Regions from separate parts of the Shewanella seohaensis genome, predicted to be linked through region 1. Evidence: predicted binding sites of a transcription regulator. Region 1 holds the regulator's gene; the other holds the start of a gene.
The links. The regulator MetJ, encoded in region 1, represses methionine synthesis genes. The targets are predictions, from matches to a motif close to TAGACGTCTAGACGTCTA.
Positions count from the first base shown of each region.

Region 2: the regulator MetJ is predicted to act here: its motif matches at 2,176-2,193, upstream of serA (phosphoglycerate dehydrogenase).

Region 1 is NZ_JAKILE010000003.1:210,095-214,951, forward strand. Features, by position in the region: gene L2713_RS04765 (bifunctional aspartate kinase/homoserine dehydrogenase II) at 1-998, opposite strand, end outside; gene metB (cystathionine gamma-synthase) at 1,010-2,173, opposite strand; gene metJ (met regulon transcriptional regulator MetJ) at 2,396-2,710, shown strand; gene L2713_RS04780 (sulfite exporter TauE/SafE family protein) at 2,812-3,555, shown strand; gene nrfD (NrfD/PsrC family molybdoenzyme membrane anchor subunit) at 3,680-4,624, opposite strand; gene L2713_RS04790 (4Fe-4S dicluster domain-containing protein) at 4,627-4,857, opposite strand, start outside.
Region 2 is NZ_JAKILE010000005.1:272,930-277,786, reverse strand. Features, by position in the region: gene ygfZ (tRNA-modifying protein YgfZ) at 1-719, opposite strand, end outside; gene serA (phosphoglycerate dehydrogenase) at 857-2,086, opposite strand; gene L2713_RS08330 (DUF2238 domain-containing protein) at 2,242-2,850, shown strand; gene L2713_RS08325 (helix-turn-helix transcriptional regulator) at 3,225-3,890, shown strand; gene L2713_RS08320 (curlin) at 4,075-4,857, opposite strand, start outside.

The sequences.
Region 1 (4,857 bases):
GGCGTTAATCCTGCTTCGACTAATTGCTCAAGCAGACTGGCCACATCGCCCGCGATCTTAAAGCCAAATAACACCACGGCATTCAGGTTAGTCACCACAGGCGCACTCGCCGAGGAACTGTGGGGCGCAATCAGGGTAAAGTCGGTATGGGAGGCGTAGCTTGAACGTACGGCTAGGCTCACCTCGGTGTTAAACAGCGGCTGCAAAGTGCGTGAATGTAATACTGGCGAACCTAGACGCGCCAAGCGGTCGGCTTCAGCGAGGGACATGCTCTTGAGTAATTTCGCATCGTTGATCTTATTCGGATCGGCGTTAAATACCCCTTCAACGTCAGTCCAAATGGTTACGCGCTCAATGTCGGCAAGGCTAGCAATTAAGCTGGCGCTAAAGTCAGAGCCATTGCGACCCAATAGCAAGGTATCGCCACGCTCGTTGGCACAGATAAAACCTGTGATCACTAAACGCTCGTTAGGATGCGCGGCCAGTAAGGCTTGCACTTTGGCGCGGGATTCTTGCACACGAATTTGCGGTACGGCGGCCTCGTCGGCCACAAGAATCGAACAGGCATCCACATGACTTGCGGCCACACCCGATTCGCGCAGCAGCGCCGCCATTAAGCGCGCCGACCAACGCTCACCAAAGCTCACCACATGGCTAATTTGGTAATCGTTGCGGGAATCTAAAGATAATAGACTGATTAACTGAGCTTTATCCGTGGTTAAACGCTCACGTAGATCCCGCGCTTGCTCATTAGATAACAGCTGCTCAATCAAACCTTGTTGATAGCTGATAAGAACCTGTAACTCTTCTTGCCATAATTGGTTGCTATCGCGCAGGGACAATAATTTATATAAAAAGTTAGTGGTTTTACCCGCGGCAGACACCACCACCAGATCATCACTATGACCATGGGTTAACAGAATATGGGCGACTCGGCGATAACAATCGGCATCGGCTAAGCTGGAACCACCAAATTTATGTAAGTGACAACGTGCCATCTCGAATTCCTCTACTGACAAGCCGCAACGGCGGCCAATCCTGCTTGAATATCTGCAACTAAGTCTTCGGCATCTTCAATACCAACCGACAAACGTAATAGGGTGTCTTTAATGCCAGCTTCATAACGCGCTTGGGGCTCCATCGCCCTGTGGGTCATAGTCGCGGGCACGGCCACGAGACTCTCAACGCCACCTAAGCTCTCGGCCACGCTAAATAAACTTAAGGCATCTAAAAAGGCGACCACTTCGGCCTCGCCGCCCTTAAGCTCAAAACTCAGCATAGCGCCAAAGCCTTTTTGCTGCTTGGCGGCAATGGCATGACCGGGGTGATCCGCAAGGCCTGGGTAATACACTTTGCTCACTACAGCGCTGCTCGTCAGCACGTCCAGAATACGCTGGGCATTGCTTTGATGCTCGCGAATGCGCACGGCCAAGGTACGCAGACCGCGCAGGGTTTGATAACTGTCGAAGGCAGACCCAGTTAAGCCTAAGGTGTTTGACCACCAATGTAAGGTCTCACCGAGTTGAGGATCTTTGGCGATCACCGCGCCGCCCACCACATCGCTGTGACCATTGATGTACTTAGTGGTGGAGTGGATAACGATATCGGCACCGAGTAACAGCGGTTGCTGCAAAATGGGCGAGAGGAAAGTATTGTCCACCACCACTAAAGCACCTACAGCGTGGCTTGCCTTGGCGATAGCTTCGATATCGACGACTCGCAGCAGAGGGTTTGATGGGGTTTCAATCCACACCATCTTAGGTTGCTGGGCAATCGCTTGCTCGAGCGCTTGGGCATCGGTTTGATCGACCACCAGCAGTTTAAATTGGCCCTTTTTAGCCAAGTTAGTGAATAAACGGTAAGAACCGCCGTAACAATCGTGGGGCACCACCAGCAAGTCATCGGGGCCGAGCAAGGTAGTGACTAGAGTAATGGCTGCCATGCCAGTGCAAGTCACCACACCGGTTGCGCCCTTTTCCAGCTTAGCTAAGGCATCACCTAAGATGCTGCGGGTGGGATTGCCGGAACGGCTGTAATCAAATTCGCGAGGATTTTTATGACCATCGAAGGCGTAATTAGTCGACAGGTAAATTGGCGGCACCACCGCGCCATACTGAGTATCGCTTTCGATACCCTGACGCACTGCTAATGTGGCTAATTGACGTTCGGTCACTAATTTGCCTGCGGTCATCGGGAACTCCTAAGTTCGCAAAGAGATGTCTGGACGTCTAAATGTACCTAAGCCCAGTGGCATCGTCAATAGGCGTTAAGACGTTTAGACGTCTAAACATAAAGAAATCTGTTTGCAATCACTAAGAAATAGTAGCAATAATTTGACTGTTATCTGTAAGGGTTTAAAATCTGCCCCGAATTTAGCGTTATAACAGGTGAGTCAATGACTGAATGGAATGGGGAATACATCAGCCCCTATGCTGAACATGGCAAGAAGAATGAACAAGTAAAGAAAATTACTGTGTCTATTCCGCTCAAAGTGCTAAAAGTCCTCACGGATGAACGTACCCGTCGTCAGGTGAACAACCTGCGCCACGCCACCAATAGCGAACTCTTGTGTGAAGCATTTTTGCATGCCTACACCGGCCAGCCTCTGCCTGATGATGCCGATCTGTCGAAAGATAGCCCAGACAGCATTCCCGCCGAAGCGAAACGGTTGATGGACGAAATGGGGATCGAGTGGGAAGATATGGAGTAACGCTTAAGCGTCCAATATCCTACTTATCATTAGGGATCGTTAATGCTCATCTTGCCTGATGGGTTAGAGTAACGATCCCTATTTTGTTTTGATGGAATCCTATGTTCTCCTTGATAGATCCACAAACGCTCGCCATTGCGTCTGTGATTGTGTTTTTAGGTGCCCTCACCCAGAGTCTGATTGGCTTTGGTCTTGCCGTGGTGGCGAGCCCGTTGCTGTATATTGTCGACCCCGAATTAGTGCCCGCACCTGTGATTGTGATGGGTTTTTCCATCGCCCTACTCACCCTACTGCGTGAACGCGGCCATTTAGAATTCAATGGCTTGCAATACGCGCTTATCGGTCGAGTGCCCGGAGGTTTTATCGGTGCCAGCCTGCTGCTGTTTGCGCCGCAGCCGATTCTTGGTCTGGCGATTGCTGGCATTGTGGCAGTCGCCGTGGTGCTGAGCCTGTATAAATTGACTCTTCCCGTGAATAAGGCAACCCTGTTTGGCGCGGGCGTAGTCTCGGGGATCTTTGGTAATATTGCCGCCATTGGTGGCCCACCGATGGCGATTTTGTTGGCGGGTAAGGATGCCTCCAAATTTCGCGCCGCACTGTCGGCCTTCTTTATCTTCAGCTCGACCATAGCCCTGGTCATTCTTGGGGTGACGGGCCTACTCGAAATCAAGCATTTGTGGTTATCACTCATGCTGCTGCCCTCAGTGTTTTTAGGCTATTTAGTGGCGGGCAAACTGGTGGGGAATGTGGATAAACATAAGACCAAGATGGCAACCTTAGCCCTCTGCGCTATCAGTGCCTTAGTGCTTACGGTGAAATCTGTGATTGAGCTATTGCCGCAATAATTACCGCAATAATTACCGCAATAAAATCCTGCTAATCGCAGCCATAAAAAAGCACCGTTAATCGGTGCTTTTTGCTTGCAGGGATAAGTGATGTATCCCATCGATATTGCCGTTAACCAGCACTCTAACTTAGATAGCTTTGTCCCGCATACACAATAAAGTGTCTCAGTGCTAACACGCCGGTTAAGCTGGCGCAGGCCACCATGATCATCGCGCCCTTAGTGTGGCGAGTCGCGGTGGGAAGCAGCATAAACAACAGCGGAATACCAAAACCAATCCCGACCACGCCAATCCAAAATACGCTCGCCCACACGCCAGAGGTGAGTGATGCCAGCGCCGCAGCCGCCGCTCCGCCCTTAAAGTACAAGGCGCAGAACAACATAAACAGGAACATGATTTCGATTGCCATCACTGGCAGCTCTAAGCCATGCATTTTGGCTAAGGTCTTGTCGTGGCTATCGGTCTTGAACATCACCAGCGCCAGCACCGCATTAGCCGCCGCGCCCGCCGATAAACCAGAGACTAAAAACAGCGCTGGCAATACCGCAGTGTTCAACATCGGATAGGCATTCATAGCCGAAATTAAGAAGCCAGTGTAAGCCCCCACGCCAATGGCGAGGATAAACAGCAGTACTTCAATCAACTTTCTAAAGGGCATCAGCAGCTTAGCGATAGGCACGAGGAAACCTAAGCCCCACTTTGGCAGTTCATCACGCAACACAAGAATCGCGTAGGCAAATGCCAAGGGGGAGTAAGCCAGTAGTGCTAACACCCCAATCGCCATTACGGACTGGAAGTTATAGTTGATTAAAATCAGCCAGAAGTGGAAAGGCTTCGTTAAATCAAACACTAAACATGCCAAGCCTAGACAAATGGCCACTGGACCAATAATCGCCGCGGCCTTGAGAATACTCGTCTCCCCCTGCGCTTGCTCCTTATTAAACCAACGCAGGCCAATGCCAATCAGCAAACTTCCGGCGGATAAACCCGCCATAAACAGATACACGGCGATGATCCAATGCCAAGTGACGGGATCATATTGCGCCATATCGCCCCAAGTATTGTTCATAATCAAATCCCCCCTCTTTTGGTAGGAACGCGATATACCCTAGGCTGAGTGCCTAAATGGGTCTTATCTTGGTAAGTGATCTTAGTGTTGAGTAGCATAGCCACCTCACTCAGTGGATCGTTGGCATCGCCAAAGACTAAAGCATCGGTCGGACACACAGTCACACAGGCAGGCTCTTCACCACGGGCCAAACGCGTGTCCTTACAGAAGTTACACTTGTCAGCCACTTTGGT
Region 2 (4,857 bases), on a different contig from region 1:
TAGAGTGCGCGCTTGTTACCACCACGGTATTTAGTGCGGGCAACGGTTTCTTGGCCCATATAGCAGCCCTTGTTGAAGCTAATGCCATTAATGGCCTGCAGGTTACACATCTGCGGCACATATTGGTTAGCATGGCTTGGGGCTAGATTAGGGTAGCCCGCTGCAATTTCTAAGGCTTGCCAAGCGCTGGCATCAAATACGGTGTGCTCGCCCACTAAGGCCGTTGCCGCTTCTGGCTGCAGCACCAGCATAAAACGGTCCGCATCCTTTAGAATGGCGCCATGTTCAACCAATGTGAGTTCTTCAGTGATTTCACCGAAGTGTTGCGTCACAAACGGCACTGCTTGTTCGCCCGCCACACCGAGTAATGTCCACTCAGCCGTCGCATTTGTCAGGGTTGCCTTGCTAAATACGGCATATTTTTGCAGCTGCGGCAGGTCGAGCTCTAGGGTGTCCTTTGGCATCAGCATCAACAGCGCATCTTGGATGGCGAAGGTGCGGAAGCTGGCCAGCATCTTACCCTTAGGATCGCAATGCGCGCCCCAGCGCCATTGGTTGGCTTCGAGTGAGCTGATATCCGTGGTGACTTGGCCATGGATAAAACTGCGACCCTGTTCGCCGACCACTTTGATGAGGCCGAGGTGGGATAGGTTGGCGAGCATAAGTGGAGGCATTGAGGCGTCCAGATCCCAATTGGGTGTCGAAACTGCAATAGTCATAGCGGAGATCCTGAAAATGAAGACGATGCAAGAGGCTAGATTGTAGCGGAATTAAGCGGCGCTCAAAAGCATAAGGCGCACATATCTTGAATGAAATGTGCGCCTTATAAATACACTCAAGCTGAGTGCGTAAAGCCTTAGAACAATACGCGGGTGCGCAGTGTGCCTTCAATGGCCTTAAGTTCGACCAGTGCTTCCTCGGCTTGGTGAGTATCGACTTCCATCACCACATAACCGATTTCAGCTGTGGTTTGCAGATACTGAGCGGCAATGTTGATGCCTTTTTCAGAGAAAGCTTTGTTGATTTTGATCAGCACGCCAGGACGGTTTTGGTGAATGTGCAGTAAGCGCGAAATGCCTTTGTGCATTGGCAGCGACACTTCTGGGAAGTTAACCGCAGAAACGGTCGAACCGTTGTCTGAGTATTTGGCTAACTTGCCAGCTACTTCGATACCGATGTTTTCTTGGGCTTCGGCAGTGCTGCCGCCCACGTGCGGGGTCAACAGCACATTGTCTAAGCCACGCAATGGGCTGATAAATTCATCATCATTCGATTGTGGCTCGACAGGGAATACGTCGATTGCCGCGCCCGCAAGGTGACGCTCTTTAAGGGCAACCGTCAGGGCATCGATATCAACCACAGTGCCGCGTGAGGCGTTGATAAAAATGCTGCCTTTACGCATGGCGGCAAATTCCGCGGTGCTGATCATATCTTTGGTCTGCGCTGTCTCAGGGACGTGCAAACTGATCACATCGGATTGTGCCAGTAATTGTTCCATCGAATGGATTTGTTGGGCATTGCCTAATGGCAGTTTGTCTTCGATATCGAAAAACACCACGCGCATGCCTAAGGTTTCAGCCAGGATCCCGAGCTGAGTACCAATATGACCATAACCTATCACACCTAAGGTTTTGCCACGGACTTCGTAACTGCCAGCGGCCGTTTTCATCCAGCCACCACGGTGGGCGATGGCATTACGCTCAGGAATGCCGCGCATCAGCATGATGATTTCGCCTAATACCAGTTCAGCCACGCTGCGGGTATTGGAAAACGGTGCGTTAAAGACGGGTATACCGAGTAATTCGGCGGTCGCCAGATCCACTTGGTTAGTACCGATACAGAAACAACCAATCGCAATCAGTTTTTCGGCACGCTTCAATACATCAGCCGTTAATTGGGTACGGGAACGAATACCAACAAAGTGAGCATCTTTGATGGACTCGAGCAGGGCTTCATCACCTAAGGAGGCTTTGTGATACTCGATATTGGTGTATCCAGCACGTTCAAATACATCGACCGCAGATTGGTGGACGCCTTCCAACAACAGGATCTTGATCTTATCCTTGTCCAGCGAATGTTTCGCCATGATATGGGTACCCTCTAATTAATTGAAATAGTTCTGTGTGATATGCTGACAGCCTTGGCCTTCCAAAGTAGCACTTTTTTTGCTCACTGTGGAGGGCTAGATGGCTAAAGTTAATATTCTAGAATTAGAACAATATCGCATAAGAGGAAGGAACATTGAATAACAAAATCATTTGGTGCGGTATTTACCTCTCAGTTTTAATATGGTCGGCGATAAAACCTGCAGATCCATTCACCTGGTGGCTCGAAGCCTTGCCCGCATTAGTGGCCGTGCCCTTGCTCTTTTTTACCCGTAAGGGTTTTCCACTGACGCCCTTAGTGTATTTTTTGGTGCTGGTGCATTGCTGTGTGTTGTTTGTTGGCGCGCACTATACCTATGCCGAAGTGCCACTGTTCGATACCATTGCCCAGTGGATGGGCACTGAACGCAACAACTACGACAAGGTCGGGCATTTCGCCCAAGGTTTTATTCCTGCCATGTTAGCCCGTGAGATTATGTTACGTAATCAAGCCGTTAAACCTGGTGCTTGGTGTGCCTTTTTAGTCACCTGCTTTGTGTTGGCCTTTAGTGCCTTCTACGAACTGATTGAATGGTGGGTGGCCGCCGCGACGGGCGAAGGCGCCGAGGCTTTCTTAGGCACTCAGGGTTATGTGTGGGATACCCAATCGGATATGTTTTTAGCCTTGATAGGTGCCATTGTCGCGCTAATCAGTTTATCCCGTGTGCAGGATAAGCAAATCGCGAAACTTACCGGCCACGCGTAAGCGCGATAGCTCACAGCTCACAGTTAAATCCCTCCTAAGACAGCCTTAGGAGGGATTTTTATTCCTCAAACTGTCATCTTTTTCTGTTAATTTTTTGTTTAAACTTTCGGTTGAGTGCGATATAGACTAAGGTATAGGTCTGACAAATTGCGGATGAACCCTAGGATTAATCACTATTTAATGGCAAGGCTTTGGTCTGTTAGTCGGACTTACACTATAAAAAGAGTGATTATTTAGTACATTTGGGTGATGGCATTCATGCGGTAACTAGTCAAAATGGGTTATGTTAATTAATTGTACTTTGTGTACATTTGCCCTCTTCAGTTCAGCATTAGGCTAATAAAAACTAAATACTTTTCAGGGAGAAGAGTAAAGTGAATACTATCAACGAGTTAGTTTTTCTGCATCAAGTGGCAGCACCTTGCCATTTGGCGATACTCGCAGAATCTATCGGATTAAAAACACGGATTGTTAAACAGGCTTCCGAGCTAAATTTAGATAAAGGGCAACGCAGTTTTTGCCTTATCGCCCAAAAAGGCGCTGCCTTAGATAATAAAGGCATTCCGCTGTTGGCCTCACGTCTAGTGCCCCATGTTCCCGTCGCCTTGTATCAAGTCGAGCGTAATTCCTTAGACCAAGAGTCAGCCATGTTGCTGGGGATCCGCGGTCTGTTATTTGCGGATCAGCGCATGGATTTGATGCTAACAGGGCTGCGCAAAATGGTGGCCGATGAGCTTTGGTACGATAGAACCTTACTCAGTAAGATGTTTCGCCGGGTGGTGCAAAAGTTGGATGGGCAAAATGATATGCCCGCCGATACTGTTGCCATGTTGCAAGCGCTTACGTCGAGGGAGCGAACCATTATTCAGTTCGTCTCTAGCGGCGCGCGTAATAAGGAAATCGCCCATCGACTCTGCATCAGTGAGCATACGGTGAAGGCGCATATTTCCTCTATTTTCCGCAAGACCCAGTCCCGCAATCGTGTTGAGCTATTGCGTTGGGCTCAGACCTATCAAACACATTTTGAGTTTTGCAGTTAAGCTCAAAGCTTACGCCTTAAACGCACTAAGGTGAGTTGCGAGTGAGCTGTGCCGGTGATTTACATCGGCAAGATAAGACGAGCGGCAACTCACTTTTGTGCTTTATGCGCAAACAAAAACGGGAACATGATTCATGTTCCCGTTTTTATTGGGCCGCCTACAGCAGACGGCCTATCGATAGAGATTAGTACTGAACAACGGTCGCAACGTTCATATCACCGGTTTGGTTAACGCTGATGCTGTTGCTGTTGCCTGCTTGCGAACCAACAACTAAGTTGTCATTACCTGTTTGGGTAATCATTAGGCTGTTGTTATCACCACGCACACCAAATGAGCTAGATGCGAATGAAGTGCCGCTATCGCCACCTACCCAGTTACCGTTACCCGCTTGAGTGATTTGAGCTGAGTTTTCATCACCTTCGATGATTAAATCGATAAGGTTCAGATCGCCACGGTGTTGCAGTGCAGTCACATCGGCGTTGTTGTTACCCGTTACACTGATGATAGTCTCGTTTTGATCACCATCTTGCTCAACATCTACTTCGTTGTCGTTACCCACGGCATCCACATAAGCGAAGTTCGCATCACCTTCTTGGCTGATTTCGATGCTGTTGTCTTCACCTGTTGCGAAGGCAACCAGTTCGTTGTTATCACCCTTAGAAGATAGGTCGAAATCGTTGTCAGTACCGTAAGCACCAAAGGTTGCGAAGTTAGCATCACCACGTTGTTTTAAGTCAACGTCGTTGCTATCGCCCCATACTTGGAACTCTGCACCGTTGCTGTCGCCACGTTGCTTGATAGTAATGTCGTTGTCGTTACCTTGGATGTCAGCAACTAAAGTATCGCCTACAGTGTTGCGGTTACCGTCTTGAGCGATATCGATGCTGTTGTCATCACCCGTGGTCATTGACAGGTAAGCTGTGTTGCTGCTGCCTTCTTGTTTCATGGTGATGTCGTTCTCGCTACC